Regions from separate parts of the Rossellomorea sp. GQ25 genome, predicted to be linked through region 1. Evidence: predicted binding sites of a transcription regulator. Region 1 holds the regulator's gene; each other region holds the start of a gene.

Evidence for each region. Region 1 encodes Rex, which represses fermentation and respiration genes when NADH is low (regulators of the CRP and FNR family bind a similar motif). Its sites were predicted from a motif close to TTGTGAAATATTTCACAA; they were not measured.
Region 2: the regulator Rex is predicted to act here: its motif matches at 1,501-1,518, upstream of AC6CIB_RS20425 (cytochrome ubiquinol oxidase subunit I).
Region 3: the regulator Rex is predicted to act here: its motif matches at 1,150-1,167, upstream of AC6CIB_RS18710 (AtpZ/AtpI family protein).

The regions. Positions count from the first base shown of each region.
Region 1 covers NZ_JCAXEQ010000011.1:61,351-64,634, forward strand. Annotated here, with positions in the region: gene AC6CIB_RS21925 (CPBP family intramembrane glutamic endopeptidase) at 1-295, shown strand, start outside; gene AC6CIB_RS21930 (YdiK family protein) at 292-498, shown strand; gene tatC (twin-arginine translocase subunit TatC) at 514-1,287, opposite strand; gene AC6CIB_RS21940 (twin-arginine translocase TatA/TatE family subunit) at 1,303-1,473, opposite strand; gene AC6CIB_RS21945 (redox-sensing transcriptional repressor Rex) at 1,528-2,205, opposite strand; gene AC6CIB_RS21950 (ABC-F family ATP-binding cassette domain-containing protein) at 2,396-3,284, shown strand, end outside.
Region 2 covers NZ_JCAXEQ010000008.1:27,285-30,568, reverse strand. Annotated here, with positions in the region: gene AC6CIB_RS20425 (cytochrome ubiquinol oxidase subunit I) at 47-1,384, opposite strand; gene AC6CIB_RS20420 (nuclease-related domain-containing protein) at 1,856-2,389, opposite strand; gene AC6CIB_RS20415 (ABC transporter ATP-binding protein) at 2,890-3,284, opposite strand, start outside.
Region 3 covers NZ_JCAXEQ010000006.1:186,766-190,049, forward strand. Annotated here, with positions in the region: gene upp (uracil phosphoribosyltransferase) at 258-887, shown strand; gene AC6CIB_RS18710 (AtpZ/AtpI family protein) at 1,323-1,544, shown strand; gene AC6CIB_RS18715 (ATP synthase subunit I) at 1,548-1,922, shown strand; gene atpB (F0F1 ATP synthase subunit A) at 1,945-2,658, shown strand; gene atpE (F0F1 ATP synthase subunit C) at 2,730-2,942, shown strand; gene AC6CIB_RS18730 (F0F1 ATP synthase subunit B) at 3,106-3,284, shown strand, end outside.

The sequences.
Region 1 (3,284 bases):
GATTATCTTCGGTGTACTTTATGAGAAGATGAATTTCTTCTTCGCCGCGTTAATCAGTTCTGTTATATTCGCTCTCGCGCACTTTGAGCCTGAGCATGTGATCTTGTACTCTGCTATGGGCTTTACCTTTGCGTTTCTCTATGTCAAAACGAAGCGTATCCTGGTTCCAATATTTGCCCATGTTGCCATGAATACAACCGTCGTTCTAATGCAATCTATCTATAAGGATGAAATTGAAAAAATGATCAACGAAGCTGAACAAATACAAGGATTTATTGGAGGATTATTTCTATGAGGAGATCACCATTATTCTCAGGCGTGATCTATCTCCTTCTAGGTGTGCTCTTCACATACTTTGCTGTACAAAATGTACAGGATGATGGTTGGGGATTTTTCACTTATATGCTCGTCTTTCTGGCAACTCTTGATTTTGGTTCCGGGTTGCGGATGGTGATGCTGCATTTCAAAATTAAAAAGAAAATAGAGAATAAAAAATAAGGATTGATCATTTGATCAATCCTTATTTATATCTTCGAACTGTTCCATTTCAAGCTTTTGTTCTGCTTCCAAAACCTTTTTATACCCGATTTTAGAAATCCAAATACTGATTTCATAAAGAAGAAGCAAAGGAACTGTTACCATTAAATGCGAAACGATGTCCGGCGGTGTGATGAAAGCGGCTATGACTAACAATATAAAGTACGCCAATTTTCTCATTTGTGCCAGCAGCATCGGCGTAATAATTCCCAGGCGTGTCAGAAACAGCATAATAACCGGCAGTTGAAATAGAAATCCAAATGGAATGGTTATTTGAAACAGGAAATGAAAGTATTCATTAATTCCAATCACTTGCTGGATATTCAGATTGGTTGATAAACCCATCATGAATTTCACAACATATGGAAACAAAATAAAATATGAAAATGACAATCCACCTAAGAAAAGAATGACAGAAATCGGTATGTAACTGAGCGTTACCTTCCTCTCTTTCTCATATAAGCCTGGACTTACGAACGACCATACTTGAAATAGAATGACGGGTGATGTCATGATGATCGCAATAAACATGATCATTTCCATATAGATTTTGAGAGGGTCTGTAATCCGAAAGGCGTTCATCGTCAATTCTTTCGCTTCATCCGCGTGCTGCAAATATCGAATCAACGGCTCCGCAAGAAAAAAGCTCACGATTACCGCTAACAAGAAGAAAACGACTACAAACATGAGTCGTTTTTGCAATTCTCCTATATGTTCATAGACTGTCATGTCTCTTTGACTTTGACTCATGGCGTTCATCCTACCCTACTTAGCTTTTTTACTATTATCGTCCTCATCATCTGCTAAGCCCTTTGTTGCATTTTTAAATTCGCGTAATGTATTACCAGCTGCTTTCCCTAACTCAGGCAATTTCTTTGGTCCAAAGATCAGTAAAGCAACAACAGTTATCAGTACGATACTACCTGCACCTAACATAATGAGACACCTCCTCTTTTACCATTCTATCATAACGTATATACGAATCATTTTCTATTCGGATATGATTCCATCTTGTGACATTTCCGTGTCATCCTCTGAATAATGCTTTAAGAAGTATACCAGTGATTGAAGTTCAACTGCCAAATCAATATGATGGACGCGAATATGGTCCGGCACCGTTAATCTCGCAGGAGTGAAATTCAGGATCCCCTTAATATTAGAAGAAACCAATCGGTCTGTGATATTTTGAGCAGAAGATGCCGGAACCGTCAGAATGGCCACTTCAATATCATGCCCCTCAAGCTTCTCTTCTAAATCATCTAAATGAAAAACGGGTACATCGCTGATTTGTGTCCCAACCTTCTTTTCATCTACTTCAAAAGCCATTTCAATCTTAGTATTATTATTTTTTATGAAATTATAATGAAGAAACGCTGTACCGAGATTCCCTACACCTATCAGCACAACCTTCGTAATGGCATCTTGATCTAATGTCTTACGAAAAAAGGATAGAAGGTAATTGACATTATAGCCATAACCCTTTTTACCTAACGCGCCAAAATAAGAAAAATCTCTGCGTATCGTGGCAGAATCAACCTTCACCGCTTCACTCAATTCTTTTGATGAAACCCTCTGCTTTCCCGATGAGTACAGATTCTTGATAAAGCGATAATATAGCGGAAGGCGTTTAGCCGTTGCCTGTGGAATTTTCGTTGTATCCTGGTTCATATTGTATTCCCCCACATCTATTCAAAACCTCTGATACCGCTTCCAAAATAGAAAGCATACAGAATTTAAAACTCTACTACCCATCATACACTATATTTTATCCTAAGTGTACGAAGATTAATAGTCGATTTATTGCCGTTCCCCTCCCAAATACGGTACACTAGCACTATGAAATAGAGGTGAAAACGTCATGATTCTACTACAAGTGAATCAACTAACGAAAAACTTTGGTGCTGATAATATCCTATCAAATATTAAGCTTGAAATACAGACAAGAGATCGGGTGGCTCTCGTTGGACGCAACGGTGCAGGAAAGTCGACTCTTTTAAAAATAATTGCAGGACATCTCTCCTATGATTCCGGAGACATCACGAAACCAAAAGGGGTTTCCATTGGATACCTGGCTCAGAATACCGGCTTGGAGTCTGATCTATCCATTTGGTCGGAAATGCTGACCGTCTTCGAGGAATTGCAGAGACAGGAAAAGCAATTAAGAACATTGGAGCAGCAGATGGCCGACCCTTCGGTGTATGACCAAGAAGAGCTCTATCAACGCGTATTAAAAGAATACGATGAGCTTCAAGTCAGGTTCAAGGATTCCGGTGGTTACCAATATGAAGCGGATATCCGCTCTGTCCTTCACGGATTGAATTTCGCAGATTTCGATTACGATACAAAAATATCCACATTGAGCGGTGGCCAGAAAACCCGTCTCGCGCTTGGTAAACTTCTTTTAACCAGACCTGACATTCTCATTCTTGATGAGCCGACAAACCATCTTGATATTGAGACTTTATCGTGGCTTGAGACGTACCTTCAAAGCTATGAAGGAGCCGTCTTGATCGTTTCCCATGACCGATACTTCCTGGATAGCGTCGTCAATCAAGTGTATGAGATTTCCCGGAATCGAAGCAAGAAATACCTGGGTAACTACAGTAAATACCTTGAACAGAAAGCAGAAGACTACGAAAAGGATCTCAAGTTGTTCGAGCGCCAGCAACAGGAGGTCGCTAAACTCGAAGACTTCATTCAACGGAATATCGCCCGTGCTTCTACAACTAAGATGGCCCAAAGCCGCC
Region 2 (3,284 bases), on a different contig from region 1:
TCCTTCTTCTCAACAACCTTAAAAGAAGGAGCACCTTTATTTCTACTTAACTCGCTTTCTTAGGAAAACGTTGTTCTAATTCAGCCTCAGCAGGCTTATTTTTAAACATTTTAATCAGTACAGTCACGCATAGCACACCCAGGAGGATATAGAGTCCAACAAACAATGCAAACGTCAAGCCTACTCCATCGGCTTTCGTTGCTGCATCCGCCACTTTCATATACCCTCTCATTATCCATGGCTGACGGCCCACTTCGGCATAAATCCAACCAAATTCAATCGCCAGCATCGCCAGTGGTCCACTCGCTACAATTCCCCAAAGCAACGGTTTATTCCACTCATTTCGCTTCTTCCATTTCCAGAACAAAATAAATACCGCTGAAATAAAGATACTGTAAAACCCAATTGATACCATCAGGTCGAACAAATAGTGCACCCATAAAGGCGGCCGCTCATCTTCAGGAAATTCGTTCAAACCAATAACCTCTGTCTCAAAAGAACTCCCGGCCAGAAAACTTAAGAATCCAGGTAAGCGGATCTCATTATGGACCTCATTATTTTCATCCAGCGTACCGAATACAATCAAGTCAGCATTCTCTTCCGTTTCAAAGTGCCACTCCGCTGCAGCGAGCTTCTCAGGCTGATACTCGGCAAGAAATTTAGCTGATAAGTCCCCTGCCAGAGCAGTGGCAAAAGCGAAAATCAAAGCAGAAACCATCGTTAAACGCAGGGCTTTCTTATGATATTCCCCGCCTTTTTTACGAAGTATCGCGAATGCCGTTATCGCCGCCAACACTAAAGCCGACGTTAAATAGGCAGTCGTCAATACGTGAAACACTTTCGTAGGCGTTGCCGGATTCAACATCGCAGCAATCGGGTCGATATTTATCGCCTTCCCATTCTCTAATTCAAAACCTTGAGGAGTGTTCATAAACGCATTCACCGTTGTAATAAACAACGCTGAAGCCGAAGAACCAATCATAACCGGAATCGTCAACAGCCAGTGAATCCACTTATTTTTAAAACGGTCCCAAGTATAAAGATAGATTCCTAAAAAGATAGCCTCAAAGAAAAACGCAAAAGTTTCCATAAATAATGGCAGTGCAATCACCTGTCCGGCCACCTGCATAAATGAAGGCCACAATAAAGACAGTTGCAACCCTATGGCTGTACCTGTTACAACTCCCACCGCAACTGTAATCGTAAAACCTCTTGCCCATCTTCTGGCAAGCAAAAGATAATGAGGATCATTTCGTTTGATTCCCATAAACTCCGCAATGGAAATCATAATCGGCACCCCTACCCCAATCGTTGCAAAAATAATATGGAATGCAAGGGTTGTCGACGTGAGCATTCTGCTCAAAATCACACCATCTAAAACCATTCTATACTCCCCCTACTGATCTACTTACTATCGTAAACAGCTCTTTTCTACTGTTTATCACTTATGGTTCATTATAAACCTGAAAATGAGTTTGTGATATGTTGAACATGAATATTTTGTGACGTTTTTCACAAACATTTATTTGCTTTTATTTTAGAGGTTTTTAGGTTGGTTGGCAATGATGTTGCTTGGGGGGAGGGGGTTTGTTTTTCAAGGTGGGTATCGGTTCTAATTTTGACTATAAATTACTGATGGGTAAAGTTTTTTGGGAGAGAGTAGATTCGACCTTTTCCTTTTCCTTGTGAAGTAAGGTTCATGTTATTCAGGAGATGATAGGCCACTCTGGAGGATTCAACACCTAAGAACTCTCTTGCTTGTTTGTTGGTAATAGTCGGCCCTTACAAGGAGTAGGTATTGCCTGTTGGTGAGCATTACGGTCAAATTCTCCACAATCAGGACATTACCAAGACCTCATGTTACGTACCATATTGAATCTCTCGCAACGGGTACACCCAACACCGCGTATGATTCCTTCATGCTGTTGGTTAAATTTAGAATATGGAGCATGCTCTTTCCTAAGGAAGTTGGCAATCTTTTTAAGTTCTTCACTTCAAGAATTGAATTTGAATTTGAGTATTTATGTTGAATAGTAAGAAATTTTGCTACGAGATTCTCAATTCTAATAGCCCTATCTATAGTCTTCATAAATTGATTAGAGGTAGATATTAAAGAAGAAGAGTTTGTGAATACAACTAAAAATTCAATTGGGATAATAGGAAGTCTTTTCTTTTGGGGCCATTGTGTGAGGTGAATCTTATATCTATTCGCTTGAGAGATAGGATTGGGAAAGCCTGTTATTTCTCCATTAAGAGTCCGGGAAAATTGTTCAAATTCAGTTCGGAATTCCAGGGATCCCGCTATATTTTTTATTTCTAAAATCAATATAAAATTTCTAGTGAGAATTAGAGTATCAATTTGAATGAAACTCTCCCCATTGGTACACATAGATCGTTAAGGACGAGCATATGTTGATTATCGATTGTACTCAATTGTCGGTCTACTTTACACTCTCCATGGTAACCTGCCCAAGCTTTAAGCAAGTTTTCTTTAATCTTAGACCTTAGGCTGGATTCTCGGGGTAGCCTCCTTAACAAGGCTTCAAAATAGAGGATAATTAGGGGGATTTCTCTTACTTTAATGATCAAATTATCATTCCTTTCAAATTTGGTAATAATAGTATTCTACTTTCAAACAAGAATTCCCTTTATTTTTGGAATAATTTTAGTAATGATTTTTTATCGACCGTTATAGAGATTTATCAACCGTTATTCTGTTTTATTCAACCGAAATTTGAATTTATCAACTGTTTTTTCATTATATCAACCTTATTTTCACGATACCGACCGTTCTGCAAATTCCGACAAATTCCGCAACATCCCCACCACCACTCCCCTTCCATAACCAAAACAAAAAAACCCGCACACCAGTGCAGGGCTCCTCCAGACTCACATCGCATCCAACATCCTGAACTGTGATTTAACCAGCTCATAATAATCACCCTGTTGCTCCATCAGCTCATCGTGGTTACCGGATTCTTTGATTCTTCCATTTTCCAGAACAAAGATATTGTCCGATTCACGGATCGTAGATAGGCGGTGGGCGATGATGATCGCGGTCCGGCCGTTCAGTAGTTTATTCAATGCGTTTTGGATTTTGACTTCTGTTTCTGTATCGATGGATGCTGTCGCTTCATCCAATATAATGATTCTCGGGTTCGCCAAGAGTGCTCGAGCGAATGACAGTAATTGTCTTTCACCAACGGATAATACGTTGCCTCGTTCTTCTACTTCGGTTTCGTATCCATTTGAGAGTTTTTCGATGAATTCGTTCGCTCCTATTG
Region 3 (3,284 bases), on a different contig from region 1:
TTGTGGAAAATCCAGTTTTCTATAGAAATCCATGCGATTCAGGCAATAATCCAGCTGATTAACATAATTAAAAAAACTCAACCAGAATTGCACTAATATATACTCCCGCTTCTCACACACCATCTCAATTCTAACGATCCCATTACACTTCTCATCTCATGTTGCTCTTAAATTGTCTTTTATGTACAATAGTCTGAGGTGTAAAGGAAGTAGACAAACTATTTTTACATAAAATCGAATTTAAAGGAGAGAGTCGAATGGGCAAAGTATATGTATTTGATCATCCGTTAATCCAACACAAATTAACGTTTATTCGTGATAAAGAAACAGGGACGAAGGAATTTCGTGAGCTTGTTGATGAAGTAGCGACATTGATGGCGTTTGAAATCACCCGTGATTTACCGTTAGAGGATATTAATGTGGAAACACCAGTAAGCAACGCCATGGCCAAGACTCTTGCAGGTAAAAAATTAGGGATTGTTCCTATTCTACGAGCAGGATTAGGAATGGTCGACGGAATTCTTAAACTGATCCCGGCTGCAAAAGTAGGACATGTTGGTTTATATCGTGACCCGGAGACTCTTAAACCGATTGAATATTACGTAAAGCTTCCAAGTGATGTGGAAGAGCGTGACTTCATCCTGGTTGATCCAATGCTTGCAACAGGAGGATCTGCTGTGGAAGCTATCAACTCATTAAAGAAGCGTGGCGCCGTAAGCATCAAGTTCATGTGTTTAGTGGCATGTCCTGAAGGGGTAGACGCTATCAAGGAAGCACATCCTGACGTTGATATCTTCATCGCGGCTCTTGATGAGAAGCTGAATGAAAAAGGATACATCGTTCCTGGTTTAGGGGACGCAGGAGATCGTTTATACGGTACGAAATAATTTGAAATAAATAGGAAAGCCGGATTATCTATATTTGATAACCCGGCTTTTCTATTTATATAGCGTGTAAATCCCGTTGTATATGAGTTGGAAGTATTTACAATAAATTCAAGGGTTACTCATAAAAAAATTTTTCTATATAATGGAGGGGCATGTGAAGGTTCCGGTCGACTCGCCTTATGCTTGTCGGTCCTGACCAACCTGCCTCCGCTTTTCTGTAAATGTGTTAAAAATGTGAACAATTTGGAAACGCGTGGATAGGTTGTGAACTTTTTAACTTGAACTCATTGACATAGATAATACCCTATTGTATGCTTACAAAGGGTATCAAATGATAAGGTTTTCACAAGGGTTGAACCCGTATGGAAACGGTTTTTCATCATAGGTACAGTGTGAACGATTTTCCACTAAATCACATGTGTGGAGATGAAAAAAATGCGTCAAAATGATCGGCGCCCGTATCAATCGATGGTCTTGTATTCTGCTATTCTTTCCCAGCTTGTTGGTTCTATTTTAATAGGGATCTTCGGCGGGAGATGGTTAGATGGAATATGGAGCACCACACCACTTTTCTTAATTATTGGACTACTCCTTGGGCTCGCAACAGGAATCTACACCATGCTCCGTACAGTCCAACATTTCAATTCGGGAGATTAATGTATGCCAGAACTTCAGCAATTGTTTAACAGGCATCGTAAGTACATATTTTTCCTCCTTTCCCTTTACGTCCTCGGTTGGGGTTTCACTTCCTATCAGTCTATTTTCCTTGGGCTTATTTTGGGGACAGGCATCAGTCTGTTTAGTCACTGGCTGATCATGAGGAGAACCGTGCGATTCGGTGATGCAGTAGAATCTGGTCAAAAGGTTCGATCATTAGGAACCTTCTCAAGGATGGCAGGTGCGGCCTTTGCAGTCATTATTGCAACGGAATACCCTGAGCACTTTCATCTCCTGAGCGTCATTATGGGATTAATGACAATTTACCTTGTCATTATGATAGATTATTTTATTCAGCAGCTTTTAGCTCATAAATAGCGGGGAAGAGAGGTGAATTTCATTGCATCATGAAAATCCTACAGCCGAGTTTCTAGGGTTAACTTTTAACCTGGCGAACGTACTGATGATCACAGTGGCGAGTGCCGTTGTTTTCCTAATCGCCGTTCTGTCAACTCGTAGACTGGCCATGAAACCAACAGGAGTGCAAAACTTTATGGAGTGGGTCATGGACTTTGTCAAAAATATTGTGAAAAGTAATATGGATTGGAAAACAGGTGGTCGTTTCCATCTCCTTGGACTTACTTTACTCATGTACATTTTCGTTTCAAACATGTTAGGACTTCCGTTCTCGGTAGTCATTGACCACGAATTATGGTGGAAGTCACCAACAGCGGATCCAGTTATCACTATGACCCTTGCGGTTATGATCGTTGTGTTAACACACTACTATGCAATCAAGATGAAAGGCTTCGGTGAATACGGTAAAGACTTCTTCAGACCTATGTCGTTCTTATTCCCGCTGAAGATCATTGAAGAATTTGCCAACACACTAACGCTTGGTCTTCGTCTTTACGGTAACATCTACGCTGGGGAAATCCTGCTTACTTTACTGGTAGGAAGCCTCGCACACATGGGAGCAGCCGGATTACTTGGTGCCATTATCCCAACGATTGTATGGCAAGCTTTCTCAATCTTTGTCGGAGCAATCCAATCATTTATTTTCGTTATGTTAACGATGGTTTATATGGCTCACAAAGTTAGCCACGACCATTAATATATACCCTGTTCAAAATTGAACAAAATTACTCAAAACATTTTTCATACATTTAAAGGAGGAAATTCAGAATGGGTCTTTTAGCAGCAGCAATTGCAATCGGTTTAGCAGCACTAGGTGCAGGTATTGGTAACGGTCTTATTGTTTCACGTACGGTAGAAGGTATGGCTCGTCAACCGGAAGCGCGTGGAATGCTTCAAACTACAATGTTCATCGGGGTTGCGTTAGTAGAGGCGATTCCTATCATCGCAGTAGTTATCGCATTCATCGTAATGGGTCAATAATAGCAGTTTAGAGTTCAAGATGGCGAAGATCATTCGATAAGAACCTTCGCCATTCCTTTATGTTTAGTACTTATGAACATTTGACTATGAATGATACGGCATTTGCCGTTATTGTAAAGCTTTCTTTTTGGAAGGCATTGACTCTTGAAGGGAGTGAAACCTCGTGCTTACAAACGCATTAGTCCTTGGAGCTGGTGGCGGCTTCAACGGTGGAGATATCGTATTCCAGCTTGTAATGTTCCTTATCCTTCTTGCGTTACTGAAGAAGTTTGCCTGGGGTCCTTTGATGGGCATCATGCAAGAGCGTGAGAATCACATTGCAAGCGAAATTGAAGCGGCAGA